Regions from separate parts of the Staphylococcus epidermidis genome, predicted to be linked through region 2. Evidence: a T-box and tRNA genes for the amino acid it is inferred to sense, from the RefSeq annotation. Region 2 holds a T-box; the other holds one or more tRNA genes.
What was found. The T-box of region 2 lies ahead of FNL83_RS05790 (valine--tRNA ligase). A T-box ahead of a tRNA ligase gene usually reads a tRNA of that ligase, here a tRNA-Val.
Positions count from the first base shown of each region.

Region 1: it encodes a tRNA-Val, which carries the amino acid that the T-box ahead of FNL83_RS05790 (valine--tRNA ligase) is inferred to sense. The anticodon was not compared.

Region 1 covers NZ_AP019721.1:971,279-981,354, reverse strand. The annotation lists tRNA gene FNL83_RS04890 (tRNA-Ser) at 1-38, opposite strand, end outside; tRNA gene FNL83_RS04885 (tRNA-Asp) at 76-151, opposite strand; tRNA gene FNL83_RS04880 (tRNA-Ser) at 159-248, opposite strand; tRNA gene FNL83_RS04875 (tRNA-Ile) at 258-331, opposite strand; tRNA gene FNL83_RS04870 (tRNA-Met) at 359-432, opposite strand; tRNA gene FNL83_RS04865 (tRNA-Ala) at 457-532, opposite strand; tRNA gene FNL83_RS04860 (tRNA-Pro) at 549-622, opposite strand; tRNA gene FNL83_RS04855 (tRNA-Arg) at 632-705, opposite strand; tRNA gene FNL83_RS04850 (tRNA-Leu) at 718-806, opposite strand; tRNA gene FNL83_RS04845 (tRNA-Gly) at 818-892, opposite strand; tRNA gene FNL83_RS04840 (tRNA-Leu) at 896-978, opposite strand; tRNA gene FNL83_RS04835 (tRNA-Lys) at 987-1,062, opposite strand; tRNA gene FNL83_RS04830 (tRNA-Thr) at 1,069-1,144, opposite strand; tRNA gene FNL83_RS04825 (tRNA-Val) at 1,151-1,226, opposite strand; rRNA gene rrf (5S ribosomal RNA) at 1,237-1,351, opposite strand; rRNA gene FNL83_RS04815 (23S ribosomal RNA) at 1,422-4,343, opposite strand; tRNA gene FNL83_RS04810 (tRNA-Ala) at 4,529-4,604, opposite strand; tRNA gene FNL83_RS04805 (tRNA-Ile) at 4,625-4,701, opposite strand; rRNA gene FNL83_RS04800 (16S ribosomal RNA) at 4,796-6,346, opposite strand; gene perR (peroxide-responsive transcriptional repressor PerR) at 6,998-7,450, opposite strand; gene FNL83_RS04790 (phosphoglycerate dehydrogenase) at 7,546-8,496, opposite strand; gene bcp (thioredoxin-dependent thiol peroxidase) at 8,499-8,957, opposite strand; gene FNL83_RS04780 (glutamate-1-semialdehyde 2,1-aminomutase) at 9,038-10,076, shown strand, end outside.
Region 2 covers NZ_AP019721.1:1,161,818-1,171,893, reverse strand. The annotation lists gene FNL83_RS05815 (DUF4930 family protein) at 54-539, opposite strand; gene FNL83_RS05810 (hypothetical protein) at 704-883, shown strand; gene radC (RadC family protein) at 947-1,612, opposite strand; gene FNL83_RS05800 (A24 family peptidase) at 1,624-2,334, opposite strand; gene FNL83_RS05795 (bifunctional folylpolyglutamate synthase/dihydrofolate synthase) at 2,518-3,783, opposite strand; gene FNL83_RS05790 (valine--tRNA ligase) at 3,794-6,424, opposite strand; T-box leader at 6,468-6,703, opposite strand; gene FNL83_RS05785 (DNA-3-methyladenine glycosylase I) at 6,767-7,327, shown strand; gene FNL83_RS05780 (AbrB family transcriptional regulator) at 7,494-8,561, opposite strand; gene hemL (glutamate-1-semialdehyde 2,1-aminomutase) at 8,910-10,076, opposite strand, start outside.

The DNA.
Region 1 (10,076 bases), 190 kb from region 2:
CAAGACCGATCCCTTCAGCCGGACTTGGGTATTCCTCCACAAATTATAGGTAAATAACTATTAAAATTTAATAAATGGCGGTCCCGACGGGAATCGAACCCGCGATCTCCTGCGTGACAGGCAGGCGTGTTAACCGCTACACTACGGGACCATTAAAACGGAGGAAGAGGGATTCGAACCCCCGCGAGCCGTTAAGCTCCTGTCGGTTTTCAAGACCGATCCCTTCAGCCGGACTTGGGTATTCCTCCAAAATTATATGGACCTTGCAGGACTCGAACCTGCGACCGAACGGTTATGAGCCGTTAGCTCTAACCAACTGAGCTAAAGGTCCTGAATATAATTATACAACTAATAGTAGTGGCGGTGGAGGGGATCGAACCCCCGACCTCACGGGTATGAACCGTACGCTCTAGCCAGCTGAGCTACACCGCCGTTATGTAGTTTGTAAATTAATATTGGTGGAGACTAGCGGGATCGAACCGCTGACCTCCTGCGTGCAAAGCAGGCGCTCTCCCAGCTGAGCTAAGCCCCCAAAATTTATTTTACTATCGGGAAGACAGGATTCGAACCTACGACCCCTTGGTCCCAAACCAAGTGCTCTACCAAGCTGAGCTACTTCCCGTAAAATAAGCGCGCCCGATAGGAGTCGAACCCATAACCTCTTGATCCGTAGTCAAACGCTCTATCCAGTTGAGCTACGGGCGCAAATATTAAAGATGGTGCCGAGGACCGGAATCGAACCGGTACGGTGATCTCTCACCGCAGGATTTTAAGTCCTGTGCGTCTGCCAGTTCCGCCACCCCGGCAATATCATTAATGGAGCGGAAGACGGGATTCGAACCCGCGACCCCCACCTTGGCAAGGTGGTGTTCTACCACTGAACTACTTCCGCGAATGCGGGTGAAGGGAGTCGAACCCCCACGCCGTAAAGGCGCTAGATCCTAAGTCTAGTGCGTCTGCCAATTCCGCCACACCCGCTATTTAAATGGTGAGCCATAGAGGATTCGAACCTCTGACCCTCTGATTAAAAGTCAGATGCTCTACCAACTGAGCTAATGGCTCAAAAGATGGTGCCGGCCAGAGGACTTGAACCCCCAACCTACTGATTACAAGTCAGTTGCTCTACCAGTTGAGCTAGGCCGGCTATAAATGGTGGAGAATGACGGGTTCGAACCGCCGACCCTCTGCTTGTAAGGCAGATGCTCTCCCAACTGAGCTAATTCTCCAAGATATTTTGCCTGGCAACGTCCTACTCTAGCGGAACGTCAGTCCGACTACCATCGGCGCTAAGGAGCTTAACTTCTGTGTTCGGCATGGGAACAGGTGTGACCTCCTTGCCATTGTCACCAGACAAATGAATGATTATACATTCAAAACTAGATAGTAAGTAAGATTTTGCGTCGCAAAACGTTTTTTAAAAATTGATTAAGTCTTCGATCGATTAGTATTCGTCAGCTCCACGTGTCACCACGCTTCCACCTCGAACCTATTAACCTCGTCATCTTCGAGGGATCTTATAACCGAAGTTGGGAAATCTCATCTTGAGGGGGGCTTCATGCTTAGATGCTTTCAGCACTTATCCCGTCCATACATAGCTACCCAGCTATGCCGTTGGCACGACAACTGGTACACCAGAGGTATGTCCATCCCGGTCCTCTCGTACTAAGGACAGCTCCTCTCAAATTTCCTACGCCCACGACGGATAGGGACCGAACTGTCTCACGACGTTCTGAACCCAGCTCGCGTACCGCTTTAATGGGCGAACAGCCCAACCCTTGGGACCGACTACAGCCCCAGGATGCGATGAGCCGACATCGAGGTGCCAAACCTCCCCGTCGATGTGAACTCTTGGGGGAGATAAGCCTGTTATCCCCGGGGTAGCTTTTATCCGTTGAGCGATGGCCCTTCCATGCGGAACCACCGGATCACTAAGTCCGTCTTTCGACCCTGCTCGACTTGTAGGTCTCGCAGTCAAGCTCCCTTATGCCTTTACACTCTATGAATGATTTCCAACCATTCTGAGGGAACCTTTGAGCGCCTCCGTTACCTTTTAGGAGGCGACCGCCCCAGTCAAACTGCCCGCCTGACACTGTCTCCCACCACGATAAGTGGTGCGGGTTAGAAAGCCAACACAGCTAGGGTAGTATCCCACCAACGCCTCCACGTAAGCTAGCGCTCACGTTTCAAAGGCTCCTACCTATCCTGTACAAGCTGTGCCGAATTTCAATATCAGGCTACAGTAAAGCTCCACGGGGTCTTTCCGTCCTGTCGCGGGTAACCTGCATCTTCACAGGTACTATGATTTCACCGAGTCTCTCGTTGAGACAGTGCCCAAATCGTTACGCCTTTCGTGCGGGTCGGAACTTACCCGACAAGGAATTTCGCTACCTTAGGACCGTTATAGTTACGGCCGCCGTTTACTGGGGCTTCGATTCGTAGCTTCGCAGAAGCTAACCACTCCTCTTAACCTTCCAGCACCGGGCAGGCGTCAGCCCCTATACATCACCTTACGGTTTAGCAGAGACCTGTGTTTTTGATAAACAGTCGCTTGGGCCTATTCACTGCGGCTCTTCTGGGCGTGAACCCTAAAGAGCACCCCTTCTCCCGAAGTTACGGGGTCATTTTGCCGAGTTCCTTAACGAGAGTTCGCTCGCTCACCTTAGAATTCTCATCTTGACTACCTGTGTCGGTTTGCGGTACGGGCACCTGTTATCTATCTAGAGGCTTTTCTCGGCAGTGTGAAATCAACGACTCGAGGAAACAATTTCCTCTCCCCATCACAGCTCAGCCTTATGAGTGCCGGATTTGCCTAACACTCAGCCTTACTGCTTGGACGTGCACTCCAACAGCACGCTTCGCCTATCCTACTGCGTCCCCCCATCGATTAAAACGATACTAGGTGGTACAGGAATATCAACCTGTTATCCATCGCCTACGCCTGTCGGCCTCAGCTTAGGACCCGACTAACCCAGAGCGGACGAGCCTTCCTCTGGAAACCTTAGTCAATCGGTGGACGGGATTCTCACCCGTCTTTCGCTACTCACACCGGCATTCTCACTTCTAAGCGCTCCACATGTCCTTGCGATCATGCTTCGACGCCCTTAGAACGCTCTCCTACCATTGTCCAAAGGACAATCCACAGCTTCGGTAATATGTTTAGCCCCGGTACATTTTCGGCGCAGTGTCACTCGACTAGTGAGCTATTACGCACTCTTTAAATGATGGCTGCTTCTAAGCCAACATCCTAGTTGTCTGGGCAACGCCACATCCTTTTCCACTTAACATATATTTTGGGACCTTAGCTGGTGGTCTGGGCTGTTTCCCTTTCGAACACGGACCTTATCACCCATGTTCTGACTCCCAAGTTAAATTAATTGGCATTCGGAGTTTGTCTGAATTCGGTAACCCGAGAGGGGCCCCTCGTCCAAACAGTGCTCTACCTCCAATAATCATCACTTGAGGCTAGCCCTAAAGCTATTTCGGAGAGAACCAGCTATCTCCAAGTTCGATTGGAATTTCTCCGCTACCCTCAGTTCATCCGCTCACTTTTCAACGTAAGTCGGTTCGGTCCTCCATTCAGTGTTACCTGAACTTCAACCTGACCAAGGGTAGATCACCTGGTTTCGGGTCTACGACCAAATACTCAACGCCCTATTCAGACTCGCTTTCGCTGCGGCTCCACATTTGCTGCTTAACCTTGCATCAGATCGTAACTCGCCGGTTCATTCTACAAAAGGCACGCCATCACCCATTAACGGGCTCTGACTACTTGTAAGCACACGGTTTCAAGTTCTCTTTCACTCCCCTTCCGGGGTACTTTTCACCTTTCCCTCACGGTACTGGTTCACTATCGGTCACTAGAGAGTATTTAGCCTTAGGAGATGGTCCTCCCAGATTCCGACGGAATTTCACGTGCTCCGTCGTACTCAGGATCCACTCAAGAGAGAATATGTTTTCGACTACAGGATTATTACCTTCTTTGATTCATCTTTCCAGATGATTCGTCTAACATGTTCTTTTGTAACTCCGTATAGAGTGTCCTACAACCCCAACAAGCAAGCTTGTTGGTTTGGGCTCTTCCCGTTTCGCTCGCCGCTACTCAGGGAATCGATTTTTCTTTCTCTTCCTCCGGGTACTAAGATGTTTCAGTTCTCCGGGTCTGCCTTCTGACATGCTATGAATTCACATGTCGATAACATGACATAACTCATGTTGGGTTCCCCCATTCGGAAATCTCTGGATCAACGCTTACTTACAGCTACCCAAAGCATATCGTCGTTAGTAACGTCCTTCATCGGCTTCTAGTGCCAAGGCATCCACCGTGCGCCCTTAATAACTTAATCTATGTTTCCACCATATTTTGAATTGTTATTCAAAATAAATAGCTAAAACTAGTTATTAATCTTGTGAGTGTTCTTTCGAACACTAGCGATTATTTATGAATTCAAGCTTATTTAAAACTCTATTCACTCGGTTTTGCTTGGTAAAATCTTACTTACTTATCCAGTTTTCAATGTACAAAATATAATGGTGGAGACTAGCGGGATCGAACCGCTGACCTCCTGCGTGCAAAGCAGGCGCTCTCCCAGCTGAGCTAAGCCCCCTAAGGTTTTAAATTATTGAATGGTGGGCCTAAGTGGACTCGAACCACCGACCTCACGCTTATCAGGCGTGCGCTCTAACCAGCTGAGCTATAGGCCCATTAAAACTTGAATGCTAATAAACATTCAAAACTGAATACAATATGTCACGTCATCCCTCATCTTCGTAGAAGATGTTCCGAATATATCCTTAGAAAGGAGGTGATCCAGCCGCACCTTCCGATACGGCTACCTTGTTACGACTTCACCCCAATCATTTGTCCCACCTTCGACGGCTAGCTCCAAATGGTTACTCCACCGGCTTCGGGTGTTACAAACTCTCGTGGTGTGACGGGCGGTGTGTACAAGACCCGGGAACGTATTCACCGTAGCATGCTGATCTACGATTACTAGCGATTCCAGCTTCATATAGTCGAGTTGCAGACTACAATCCGAACTGAGAACAACTTTATGGGATTTGCTTGACCTCGCGGTTTCGCTACCCTTTGTATTGTCCATTGTAGCACGTGTGTAGCCCAAATCATAAGGGGCATGATGATTTGACGTCATCCCCACCTTCCTCCGGTTTGTCACCGGCAGTCAACTTAGAGTGCCCAACTTAATGATGGCAACTAAGCTTAAGGGTTGCGCTCGTTGCGGGACTTAACCCAACATCTCACGACACGAGCTGACGACAACCATGCACCACCTGTCACTCTGTCCCCCGAAGGGGAAAACTCTATCTCTAGAGGGGTCAGAGGATGTCAAGATTTGGTAAGGTTCTTCGCGTTGCTTCGAATTAAACCACATGCTCCACCGCTTGTGCGGGTCCCCGTCAATTCCTTTGAGTTTCAACCTTGCGGTCGTACTCCCCAGGCGGAGTGCTTAATGCGTTAGCTGCAGCACTAAGGGGCGGAAACCCCCTAACACTTAGCACTCATCGTTTACGGCGTGGACTACCAGGGTATCTAATCCTGTTTGATCCCCACGCTTTCGCACATCAGCGTCAGTTACAGACCAGAAAGTCGCCTTCGCCACTGGTGTTCCTCCATATCTCTGCGCATTTCACCGCTACACATGGAATTCCACTTTCCTCTTCTGCACTCAAGTTTTCCAGTTTCCAATGACCCTCCACGGTTGAGCCGTGGGCTTTCACATCAGACTTAAAAAACCGCCTACGCGCGCTTTACGCCCAATAATTCCGGATAACGCTTGCCACCTACGTATTACCGCGGCTGCTGGCACGTAGTTAGCCGTGGCTTTCTGATTAGGTACCGTCAAGACGTGCATAGTTACTTACACATTTGTTCTTCCCTAATAACAGAGTTTTACGATCCGAAGACCTTCATCACTCACGCGGCGTTGCTCCGTCAGGCTTTCGCCCATTGCGGAAGATTCCCTACTGCTGCCTCCCGTAGGAGTCTGGACCGTGTCTCAGTTCCAGTGTGGCCGATCACCCTCTCAGGTCGGCTACGCATCGTTGCCTTGGTAAGCCGTTACCTTACCAACTAGCTAATGCGGCGCGGATCCATCTATAAGTGACAGCAAAACCGTCTTTCACTATTGAACCATGCGGTTCAATATATTATCCGGTATTAGCTCCGGTTTCCCGAAGTTATCCCAGTCTTATAGGTAGGTTATCCACGTGTTACTCACCCGTCCGCCGCTAACGTCAGAGGAGCAAGCTCCTCATCTGTTCGCTCGACTTGCATGTATTAGGCACGCCGCCAGCGTTCATCCTGAGCCAGGATCAAACTCTCCATAAAAAATTATGATGTTTGATTAGCTCATAAATACTAAATAGTTTGTAACGTTTCGTTACTGTTTATTGGAATTAACGTTGACATATTGTCATTCAGTTTTCAATGTTCTTTAACACTTACAATACATTATTGTAACAAACAGAATTTATTAAGTCAAGAATTAATTTGTATTTCATTTCTTGTCATTTCTTAATTAATTCAACAAATAACATTTTATAATGTAATGATTTTAATTTCAATAGTCAAAATTACACTTTATTAACTAAATTTTAAAGTTCTTAACTTTTTCTTTTCAATTAATTAATCTGCTTTTGACGACTTTTATATAGTATCAAGATATAAACGTAACGTCAATATTTATTATCGATTTTTTAAGTTAAAATTTACTTAATGAGTGAATATATATCTACATATAGTACATTATATTTATATAGTGTAAATACTTTCGTTTTGTACATCTGCAAAACGAAGTCATATGTAAAAAGAAAGAGGCTGTACAAATTATTACAGCCCCTACTACTTATATACGATTATTTATATGAAATTGCTAAACAGTCATACTATTTCATCATTACTTTATCTCAATAAAACTTCATAAGAGTATCAATAATGACTAAATTTTTATTTTGCTTCTATTCTACGACCTTACTTTCTTCAATTTCCTTCTTCTTTACATTCTTTACATACTCCATATATTTCCATCCGATGATGAGTAACATCAAAATCTGTTACATGTTGAGCTAATTGCTCTACTTCATCTAATTGTGGATAATGGAAGTCAACGATTTTACCACATTTTTCACATATAATATGGTAGTGATTATGTGTATTAAAATCAAACCTACTAGATGAATCACCATATGTTAACTCTTTGACTATACCAATATCTTTAAAAACTCTTAGATTATTATAGATAGTAGCAACACTTATATTAGGAAATTTAGGTGAAAGTGCTTGATATATTTCATCTGCTGTTGGATGTGAATGTGAAGATATAAGATAACGCATAATTGCTTGTCTTTGGGGTGTAATGCGAACGCCCGCTTTTCTTAATGAAGCAATTGACTCTTCAAGTTCATGATCAATAGATTCAAGTTCCGCACTCACTTATTTCACCATCTTTCTAAATAATAATTATTATTACTTAATATTAATATAACTGTTGCTATAAATAAATGTCAATAAATACTTGCTGTTTTCAATTAGTAACCATAATCTAAGTCTACTTTATTCTCAATTACATCATAATTATTGAGAAAATGCTCAAGATTCTTTTTGAAAATGTCCGTAGCTTCTCTATTATTATTAGAATCATTACCTGTAATATGAGCAGTTATGGTCACATTATCTAAATCATATAAAGGATTGTCCTTACTAAGTGGTTCTTTTTCAAAAACATCTAAATAAGCATGTCTGATTAATCGATCTTTGAGTACATTGATGAGCACTTCCTCATCAACAATTGTTCCTCTTCCTACATTTATAAATAAGGCATTATTGTCCATTTGTATGAAATCTTTTCTTTTTAATAAGTAAATTGTTTCTTCTGTTTCAGGTAATGCATTAACAATAATATTTGCCTTTTCAATAACATCATCTAACTCTTCAATTGTATAAACTTCATCAAATTGTTCAACATTTTTTCCTGACTTACTAACCCCTATTACTTTCATTCCAAAAGCTTTGGCTAAATAAGCAGCCCTTTGTGCAATCGCACCAGTTCCCAAGAATAATAAAGTCTCTTCGTTTAATCTTTTACCAGTAATTCTGGAGTCATAATTTTTTTCTAATTGATTTCTATAGGAAGTTTTCATCTTTTTATAATCATGCAAAATGAATGTCATTATATATTCAGACACTTGTTTAGCTTGTATACCTTTACCATTTGTTAGAATGATATCTCGCTCTTTAATATAATTTAACGGTAAATTATTTACACCTGTTGCAAACCATCCAATCCATTTAAGGTTGATACAATGTTCAATAAAGGTACGATCTATTTTGCCATCATAACCTATTAAAATGTCCATAGTTTTTCTATCATTAATAGGGATATTTATAGCTTTGTCATAAAATTTAAATTCTTCGTTTGGAAATTGTTTTCTTAATTCATTTTCTATTTCATTTAATCTATTTAAGCTAACAATTTTCAAAATTAACCCTCCAGAATATTTTTTATTGTTTCAATTTGTGTTTTTACCTTTACCTTTTCAATCACATCAATAATGTTACCATTTTCATCGAGAATAAATGTTGTTCTTACAATCCCCATATTCTCCTTGCCAAATGATTTTTTCAATTGGTAAACCCCAACTTTATTAGCAAGTTGATAATCTTTATCTACGAATAAGTCAAAATTCAATTGGTGTTTTTTTATAAAATTTTGATGTTTCTTTTTAGAATCTGCGCTTATGCCATATATATCTACATCAAGTTGATTAAAATCTTCAATGTGATCTCTAAATTCACAAGCTTCAGTAGTACACGTTGGTGTATTATCTCTTGGATAAAAATAAAGAATCGTTTTACGACCTTTAATTGTTTCATTTGAAATAAAATTGCCATCTTGATTTTCTAAAGAAAAAGAGGGAAATTGTTCACCTTTACTAATCATATACTCACCTATTTCTTAAATGTGTTGATTTTATGATACGATATTAATTGAAAATATTAAATAAAAAGAGGTTGATAGATATGAAATTTACTGAAAGCGAACGTCTTCAGCAACTTTCTAATGAATATATTTTGGGAGGTGTGAATTCACCTTCAAGGTCGTATAAAGCAGTAGGTGGTGGGGCACCAGTAGTAATGAAAGAAGGTCATGGCGCTTACTTATATGATGTAGATGGTAATAAATATATCGACTATCTACAAGCTTATGGTCCAATAATAACTGGTCATGCACACCCACATATCACCGAAGCTATCCAAGATCAAGCAGCAAAAGGCGTACTTTATGGTACCCCTACTGAATTAGAAATAAATTTCTCAAAAAAACTTAGAGAAGCAGTTCCTTCTTTAGAAAAGATTCGTTTCGTGAACTCTGGTACTGAAGCAGTTATGACAACAATTAGAGTTGCTCGTGCTTATACTAAAAGAAACAAAATCATTAAGTTTGCAGGCTCTTATCATGGTCATTCTGATTTAGTTTTAGTGGCAGCTGGAAGTGGACCTTCTCAACTTGGTTCTCCAGATTCTGCTGGTGTCCCCCAAAGTGTTGCACAAGAGGTTATTACAGTACCGTTTAATGATATAGAATCATATAGAGAAGCTATTGATTATTGGAAAGACGACATTGCTGCAGTATTAGTAGAGCCGATTGTGGGTAATTTTGGGATGGTCATGCCACAACCAGGTTTCTTAGAAGAAGTAAATAAAATTTCTCATGATAATGGAACATTAGTTATCTATGATGAAGTTATCACTGCTTTTCGTTTCCATTATGGTGCAGCTCAAGATTTATTAGGTGTTAAACCAGACCTCACTGCTTTTGGTAAGATTGTTGGCGGTGGTTTACCAATTGGAGGCTATGGTGGTCGACAAGATATTATGGAGCACGTTGCACCATTAGGTCCAGCTTATCAAGCAGGAACAATGGCCGGTAACCCGTTATCTATGAGAGCAGGTATTGCTTTATTAGAGGTACTTGAACAAGAAGGTGTTTATGATAAACTTGATCAATTAGGTCGTCGTCTTGAAGAAGGGTTACAAAAATTAATAGATAAGCATCATA
Region 2 (10,076 bases):
TATATAAACCCTAACGCATTTAAAACTGGTTTTCAAATGAATCATTCCTATTGTTATTGATAGGCTTCAATTGGCTTCAAATTAATAGGTTGTTTTAATTGATTTAGGTCTTCGTTCATTTCGAATTCAGTATTATAAACTCGGATATAATCATCACCGAATTTATAAATAATAAATTCGTCACCTTGTTGGCCAGCAAGATATTCGTCATTGAATCCCATACGTTCTAAACCTGAAACAGACATAAATTCTGCCTTATCAATCATATTAAAAACTGTCTTAATTTGACCTGCTGGAACATTATTGATGATATCATTTTCTTTTAAAATGTAACTTTTATCGTTACTAGGTTGTGAATAGAGTGTATTATTTTTTTGACTCACTTTCTGTGTGATATTTTGATGATGATTGTTCATATCATTAAGTGGGTTCCATTCTTGATTTTTGAGAAATGGTGCATGTTGAAGAGCTATATATATAATCAATATTATCGCTAATACTGCAATAATATTTTTAATAACACTAAAGATATATCTCATATAAGCCCTCCTTTTACAAATCAAATTTAGTATAATTTAAAATATTTTTCATTACATCAGACTATAGCCGTATAGATGATGTATCTATAGACCGATGGCAAATCAGTTAATATAATATATAATACTACATATACAATATAAGTGATTTAAGGAGGTTCAACATAATGAGCATTTTAACGATTATTTTAATTGTTTTGCTAGTCATCCTCTTATTTAAAGTTGGATTATCTATATTACGCTTTTTGATTTCAGTAGGCATTGTTTTGTTATGTATCTATTTAGGTTATCAAGGTGTATTATGGTTATTTGAACATTTTCAAAACTTTTCAGGTTTTATTCAATAATAAATCATAAGTTAGCTATACAAATTTTTTAATTAAAATTTTTAATGTATTTAGCTAGCTTTTTTATTTATCAAAATACCCCGCTTCAACTAAACTCGTAAATTTATTATCACCAATAATAATATGATCAAGTAAATTTATACCTAATATATCTCCGCACTCTTTAAGTCTATACGTTGTAGTAATATCCTCTTTCGAAGGTGTTACATCACCTGAAGGATGATTATGTACAACTATTATTGAATTAGAAGACTCTCTTATTGCAATATTAAATACTTCTCTTGGATGAATAATCGAACTATTCAATGTGCCTTTATATACCCAAGCTTGTTTTGTGACTATATTTTTTGAGTTAAGTAAAAGTACAACAAAATGTTCTTGCTCTAAATCTTTCATTGTCGACATCATCAGACTAGCAACGTCACTAGGATGTGTAATCTGTACTTTGTCAAAAGTGCTTGTAGAATTAATACGTTCACCTAGTTCAAATGCAGCCTGTAATATTACAGCTTTATAAAGTCCAATGCCCTTTATTTTCAGTAGATCATTTATAGACAATTTTTTTAAATCTCTAATAGTGGATTGTTGCTTCAGTAATTCGTTTGCAATGTCAATACTAGAAAATCCTTTTCTACCAGTGTTTAAGAGAATTGCTAAAAGTTCAACATTGGATAGACTTTTAGCGCCATATGTAATTAAACGTTCTCTAGGTTTTTCATGCAGTGCCATTTCATTTATTCTTAATAAAATTCTCCCCCTAAAAGAAATAAAAGTTGGTGATAAACTGATGAAGTTACTACGAATGATAAGAATATAAATGGTATTAAAGGTAAATATTTAATATCTTTAAAAGAAAAAATTTTTAAAATTATGGCAAAAATCCCCCCAATGATAAACGTAAATACAACAATAAAAAAGAAAAAATTTAACGGAAATATAAGTCCCAATATATTAAAAAGCAATATGTCTCCATACCCTATAAATTTAGATGCGAATAGATAAATAACATGTGAAATCAAAAATATCATTATAAAATTACCAAAATAGGTTTGGGTTGTAAAAACAGATACGACTGTGTATACAAATAAGAGTCTCATATCAATATGCATTGAGTGAATATCGTAAAGACACATCGTCAGTAGAAACAGGAAAGTTATTAAAAATAATGTGAAGTGTATATTAAAATGAGTAGGATAATAGAGGAAAATAGCACCAAACGAAACGAGTTCTCCGATTAAATATAAACGTTGTAATGGTTGATTACAACAACGAGATTGTGCACGAAGTTTTAAAAAACTTATAATAGGCAGTAAATCTAAGGGTTTTATGATAGTATGACAAAAATCACAGTGAGACCTAGAATAAAGATATTGAAGTTTTAATATATTTTGATTGCAAAATTGATAAAGAAAACTAAATATAATGCTACAAGTATAGGCAAGTAATAGCATATATCACACTCCTCAACATTTATTATAAACAGTCTTAAACAAAAGTAAATATGAGAAGAATTTTACAATTCGTTCATGAGTATGTCTTCTTTCTAGACTTTTATAAACATAAATTATTAAAGAAGATTATACAAAGAAAGAGTGAAACTTACAGTTTTAACTGCAGTTGTCACTCTTTTGAATTTAATTAAAATTAATTTTTGCTTTTACCTCGCTGATGAAGTATAAACTTCCAGTAATAATCAGCCCATCACCTTCGTAATTTTCAATAAAATCAACATAATCATCAATTAAATGTAAATTATCTAATTTCAATTCTTCGGCAATTTCTTCTTTAGCTAATGCTTTTGGAAACTCAAAATCTGCTATATAGAATTTTGATGCAATATCATTTAATTTGTTAATCATACTATGAATTGGCTTTCCTTTAATTGCAGAAAATAAAATATCAATTTTATCTCTTCCATAATAATGTCTTATTGTGTCTACTAACGCATCAATACTTTCATTATTATGAGCACCATCAATAACCATTAATGGTTGTTCTTTTACTTGTTCTATTCTACCTGTCCAATTCACAGATTCTATACCGTCTATCATTTTATTAAAATCTAATTCTATGATTTGTCTTTCATTTAATTCAATGAGAGCAGTAATAGCAAGTGCTGCATTTTCCTTTTGATGTTCCCCTAACATATTAAGAATGATAGTTTCTAATTCATAATCTTTATACCGATATGTGAACTCATCATCTTGGGAGACAACGGTAATCTCCCGATCCAATTCAATTGGTTTTGCGTTCTGTTCAAGCGCATAATCTCTCACATACTTTAAAGCATCGTCATTTTTTACAGCATAAACAATCGGTATATGTGGTTTAATTATAGCTGCCTTATCTTTTGCAATATCTAAATAAGTTGTTCCTAAGATATCTGTATGGTCAAGTCCTATACTTGTGAGTATGGATAGCACAGGTTTAAAAACATTCGTCGAATCATTTTTAATTCCTAAACCTGCTTCAATTATCACAAAATCAACAGGATTTATCTCACCAAAATAAAGGAACATCATTGTTGTTATAATCTCAAATTCAGTAGCCCCACCTAAATCTGTTTCTATCTCTAAGGCTTCACTAACAGGTTTAACTCGTTCAACTAATTGAACAATTTCATCGTTCATAATTGGTACACCGTTTAAACTAATACGTTCATTGAAACTTTCAATAAATGGTGAGATAAATGTTCCAACTGAGTAATCGTTCTCAATTAATGCGGTTCTCAAGTATGCAACAGTTGAACCTTTACCATTTGTTCCACCCACATGAATACCTCTAATTTTATGTTGGGGATTATTTAATTGTTCTAGCATCCATTCCATACGTTTGACGCCAGGTTTGATACCAAATTTAGATCTTTCGTGTATCCAATACAAGCTGTCTAGGTAATTCATGATCATGCTCCTATGCCTTTAATTGTTCAATTCTAGATTTAACACCATTATATTTTTCTTGATAATGTTGTTGTTTTTCTTTTTCTTCATTAATTATTTTTTCTGGTGCTTTATTTACAAAATTCTCGTTGGATAACTTTTTATCTACTCTATCTAACTCGCTTTGTAATTTATCTAATTCTTTTTCAAGTCGAGCAATTTCTTTGTCCATATCAATAAGACCTTCTAATGGCAAAACTACCTTACCAGCAACTACTACAGTTGTCATAGCTTTTTCTGGAATTTCAATCTCAGTATCAATAGTCAATTGACTTGGATTACAGAATTTGTGTAGGTAACTTATGTTATCCATAAGTGTATGTTTAATCTTTTCATCTTTAGTTTGAATTAAAATCGGTATTGCCTTAGATAACGGTGTGTTAACTTCAACTCTTGATTGACGGACAGATTTAATAATTTCAACTAATTGTTCCATTGTTTGTTTACTTTCATTAAAGATTAATGCTTGATCAACAGTTGGCCAGTTAGCTTTTACAATTGTTTCTCCATGATGTGGAAGACTTTGCCAAATTGTTTCTGTCACAAAAGGCATAAATGGATGTAACATTTTCATTATTTTATCTAAAACATAACTAAGTACTGATCGCGTCGTTTGCTTTTGAGATTCGTCCTCGCCATTCATAGGTATCTTGCTCATTTCAATATACCAATCGCAGAACTCATCCCAAATGAAATTATAAAGCGCACGACCTACTTCACCAAATTCGTATTTATCACTTAATTCGGTTACTGTAGATATCGTTTCATTTAATCTAGTCAATATCCATTGATCTGCTAATGACAAATTACCACTTAGGTCTATATCTTCGACTTTAAAATCTTCACCAATATTCATTAAACTAAAGCGGGCAGCATTCCATATTTTATTAATAAAATTCCAAACTGATTCAACTTTTTCAGTAGAATATCTCAAGTCATGACCTGGTGAAGATCCTGTTGCTAAAAAGTAACGTAGACTATCAGCGCCATACTCGTCAATAACATCCATAGGATCAACGCCATTACCTAATGATTTACTCATTTTACGCCCATCTTCAGCTCTGACTAAACCGTGGAGTAATACATCATTAAATGGTCTTCTATCAGTAAATTCTAATCCTTGGAAAATCATACGGGCTACCCAGAAGAAAATGATATCATAACCAGTAACTAATGCATTTGTCGGATAATAACGTTTAAAATCATCAGCATTTGTATCAGGCCATCCTAATGTTGAAAACGGCCAAAGTGCACTTGAGAACCATGTATCTAATACATCCTCATCTTGTATCCAATTCTCGATGTCTTCAGGTGCTTCTTCACCAACAAAGACTTCACCTGTATCTTTATGATACCAAGCAGGTATTTGGTGGCCCCACCATAGTTGACGCGAAATCGTCCAATCTCTAATTTCTTCCATCCAGCGATTGAATGTATTTTCAAATCTACCTGGGAAAAAGTCAATTCTATCTTTTGTATTTTGATTATCCAAAGCTCTTTGTGCCAAAGGTTTCATTTTTACAAACCATTGTGTAGACAAATAAGGTTCTACTATTGCACCAGAACGTTCAGAATGTCCTACTGAATGTGTATGTTCTTCAATTTTTATAACAAGATCTTGTTCTTTTAAGTCTTTAACAAGCTGATTTCTACAATCAAATCTATCCATCCCTTTGTATTTATCAGCTTTATCGTTCATCTTACCATATTCATCCATGACTATAATATTTTCTAATTGATGTCTTTGACCAATTTCAAAGTCATTAGGATCATGTGCCGGAGTAACTTTCATTGCTCCTGAACCAAATTCAATATCAACGTATTCATCAGCTAAAATAGGTAACTCTCTTCCTACAATAGGTAATATAACTGTTTTACCAATCACATCTTTATACCTTTCGTCATTTGGATTTACAACAATAGCAGTGTCACCTAACATAGTCTCAGGACGTGTAGTAGCTATTTCTATATATCCATTCCCATCAGCATAAGGATATTTAAAATGATAAAAAGCACCTTGGACATCTTCATGAATGACTTCAATATCTGATAAAGCTGTTCTAGCTTTAGGGTCCCAGTTAATAATTCTTTCACCACGATAAATAATACCTTTATTATATAAATCAACAAATACTTTTCTTACAGCTTTACTTAAACCATCATCTAACGTAAAGCGTTCTCTACTATAATCTAACCCTAAGCCAAGTTTAGCCCATTGTTGTCTAATAAATGTTGCATACTCTTCTTTCCAATCCCATGCTTGCTGTAAAAATTTTTCTCTTCCTAAGTCGTGTCTAGATATACCTTGTTCATTAAGTTTTGCTTCAACCTTTGCTTGAGTTGCTATACCAGCATGATCCATACCAGGCAGATATAAAGTATCGTATCCTTGCATTCTTTTCATTCTAGTTATTATATCTTGTAAAGTAGTATCCCATGCATGACCTAAATGTAATTTACCTGTTACATTAGGGGGCGGAATTACAATTGTATATGCCTCTTTAGATTTATCTTCAGATGGTTTAAAGTAACCATTACTTACCCATTCCTCATAACGACCCTTTTCAACTTCTCTTGGATCATATTTTGGTTTCATTTCCATATGTCTACCTCCTAAAAAATAAAAAGAACATCCATCCTATAAAAAATAGGACGGATGTTCTGTTCCGTGGTACCACCTATATTCAAGAAGAAATAATTCATTCTTTTCTTCAAGCACTTAAGTCTCTGATTAACGCTCATACACGCTTCTACCTACTTGTCGTCTATGTTTCAATAGAAGTTATAAAATAGGGCTACCTTCAGACTTAATCATTTACATATTCACAGCCACCATATGCTCTCTTTAAAATGATATAAACTTACTCTTCCCAAATAATATATTCTTTTACTCATTTATATTATAATGGATATTAAAATAAGTCAATGTATTGGAGATGAAATTATGAATGAATGTGCTTTTAACACAACTGATCCTATCTATATAGAGTATCATGATTATTATTGGGGACAACCAATCTATGATAGCAAAGAATTATTTAAGCTAATGGCTCTTGAATCACAACATGCAGGATTATCATGGTTGACAATATTAAAGAAAAAAGAATCGTATGAACAGGCATTTTACAACTTTGAACCTCAATTTATCGCACATATGACTGAACAGGATATTGATTATTTAATGAAATTCCCAAACATTATTCATAATCGTAAAAAGTTAGAAGCAATTGTGAGCCAAGCGAAGGGATATTTAAAAATTGAAAAAGACTATGGTAGTTTTAGTAAATTTTTATGGTCTTATGTAAATCATCAACCCATAAATATGGGTTATAAAAAACCTAGAGATCGTAAAAAAGTTGATCAAAGAGCTACTCAATTATCAAAAGATTTAAAAGCATATGGTTTTAAATTTTTAGGTCCAGTAACCGTGTTCTCATTCTTAGAAGCTGCTGGATTGTATGACTCACATCTTGAAGGATGTCCTTTCAAACCAAATCATGAGTGAAGCATAGACATAAGTTGCGCTGCGGATATTCAAACAATATGAGTTTTTCACGCATACTAAAAGTTTACAACGTTTAATTTATCTAGATTTTACTTTTAAGTAATTACAATTACTCGCAAATATTTTCGAAGTTTTATTTAAAAATGTATAACTTAAGTCATTAAAATCATTTATTATTTAATTTAACATTAATAAAATAACCAATTAGTGGCGCAATGACAAATAATATAAAAAATATTCTAAAAATGTGATAGCTTGAAATCATCGCTACATCAGCTCCAGTAGCCATAGCCACTAAAACTATTTGACTCATACCTCCTGGTGCTGCTCCTAAAAACAATTCATTGATGGATTCATTAGTAATCAAATGTATTCCTATTATCATTATAAACGTTGTGACTATGAGCATTATATTTTGAAAGGCTATTGCTATTGCAATTCTTCCCTTTAAATCACTCATTAAGTTGGCAATCTGTAATCCAATACGTATCATATAAATAAGTTGCGCTGTGGCTAACAACCAATGATCTAGTGAAAATGTTAAATGTGTTGTCATATTCCATATAATTAAAACTATTATAGGTGCTAATAATTGTTTAGTGGGGAAGTTAATTTTTGACATTCCTATATAGATGATTCCCACCATTGAGAATAAGATGATTATTTGCCATATATTTAAAGTCTGAGAAAGTGTGGGTACTTCCATTGTAGTATGATTCATTTCATGATGGTTATCCTGAAAAAAATACGAAATAAGTGGTACTAAAATAACAACAAATATTACACGTGATGTCTGTGTTAAACTCACAACTAATATATTTGCTTTCTTATTTTCTTCTGCCATCACTAACATTTGGCTTAGCGCACCTGGTATAACACTTAAAATTGCAGTTTCTAAATTTACTTGTGCAATTTTCTTAAAAAAGAATGCAATTATCAAAGCTAATAAAATTAGTAGGATAGTGACAAAAACGATAGTTAGCCAATTTTTACTTATGTCTTTAATCACTTGTTGTGTGAAGGTAGAGCCAATTTGAACTCCAAGTAGTATTAAACCAATTTGACTCAACCAAAATGGCCATCGTATTTTTAATTTTAATACTTTTACACATAATAACGCCGCTAATATTGGTCCAAACATAAATGGCAAAATCACATGTAACATTTTTAATAACAGACTTAACATAATAGCAATTAATAATATGATTAAATTATTAATAAAATTCCGCTTCAAAATACCACTCTACTTTCGTTAAAAGTAAGTCACAAAATTTCTAACTTTATTTAAATTCAAAGAGTAGAACAAAATGCATCTTAAATTCCTAGTCCACCATCGAACCCCAACTTGCCCTGTCTGTTGAATTTCTCAGTGAAATTCTTTTTGTTAGGGCCCCAAACCCCAACTCGCCTTGTCTGTTGAATTTCTAAGTGGAATTTACTGTATTGATGACATAACATAGCTTTAAAAGTTGATATAAGTGCATTTTTAATTCAGTTATAAACTACTTATAAGTTAAGAAAGTCTAGGACATTGACTTTTGCCCTAGACTCAATTAATTTAAATAATTATATTTTAAAATTATCACACAATACGACTTAATGCATTATCAAATGCTTGGATAGTTTTCTCAATATCATCTTTAGTATGTGCAGTTGATAAAAATGTTCCTTCAAATTGTGAAGGTGGTAGGAAAACACCTTCCTTAGCCATTTCTCTATACATATTACTAAATAATTTTAAATCACTTTTATTTGCTTCCTCAAAATTTGTTACAGGCCCCTCATTTAAGAAGTAACCAATCATTGAACCAGCGCGATTTACTGTGATTGGAACATTATGCTTAGCAAATACCTCTTTTAATCCTTTTTCAAGTATATCTCCTAGAGAATTAAAATACTCATAAGATTCAGGAGTAAGTTGACTCAATGTTTCATAACCACTAGTCATTGCTAAAGGATTACCTGAAAGTGTGCCAGCTTGATAAATAGTCCCAACAGGAGCAATGTAATCCATAATTTCTTTTTTACCACCAAAAGCTCCAACGGGTAAACCTCCACCTATCACTTTTCCTAAGCAAGTTAAATCAGGTGTTACACCAAAGTATCCTTGCGCACAATTATAACCTACACGGAAACCAGTCATCACTTCATCAAATATAAGTAATGCTCCATATTCATTAGTAATATCTCTTAAACCTTGTAGAAATCCATTCACTGGAGGCACTACACCCATATTTCCAGCAACCGGTTCAACAATAACACCAGCAATATCATCGCCATATTTTTCGAACGCTAATTTAAGTGAATCTAAATCATTATATGGCACCGTGATAGTGTTTTTAGCAATACCTTCAGGGACGCCTGGTGAATCAGGTAAACCTAGTGTTGCAACACCTGATCCTGCTTTAATCAATAAAGAATCACTGTGTCCATGATAACACCCTTCAAATTTTATAATTTTATTACGTCCTGTATAACCCCTAGCTAAACGAAGTGTGTCTAAAGTAGCTTCAGTTCCTGAGGAAACCATTCTTACTTTTTCAATTGAAGGTACACGGTCAATCACAAGTTCAGCAAGTTTATTTTCTTGAAGTGTTGAAGCGCCGAAGCTTGTACCTTTATCTACTGCTTCATGTAATTTGGATATAACTTGTTGATTTTTATGTCCCAGAATTAATGGGCCCCAACTTAGCACATAATCAATGTATTCATTTCCATCAATATCATATATTTTAGATCCTTCACCATG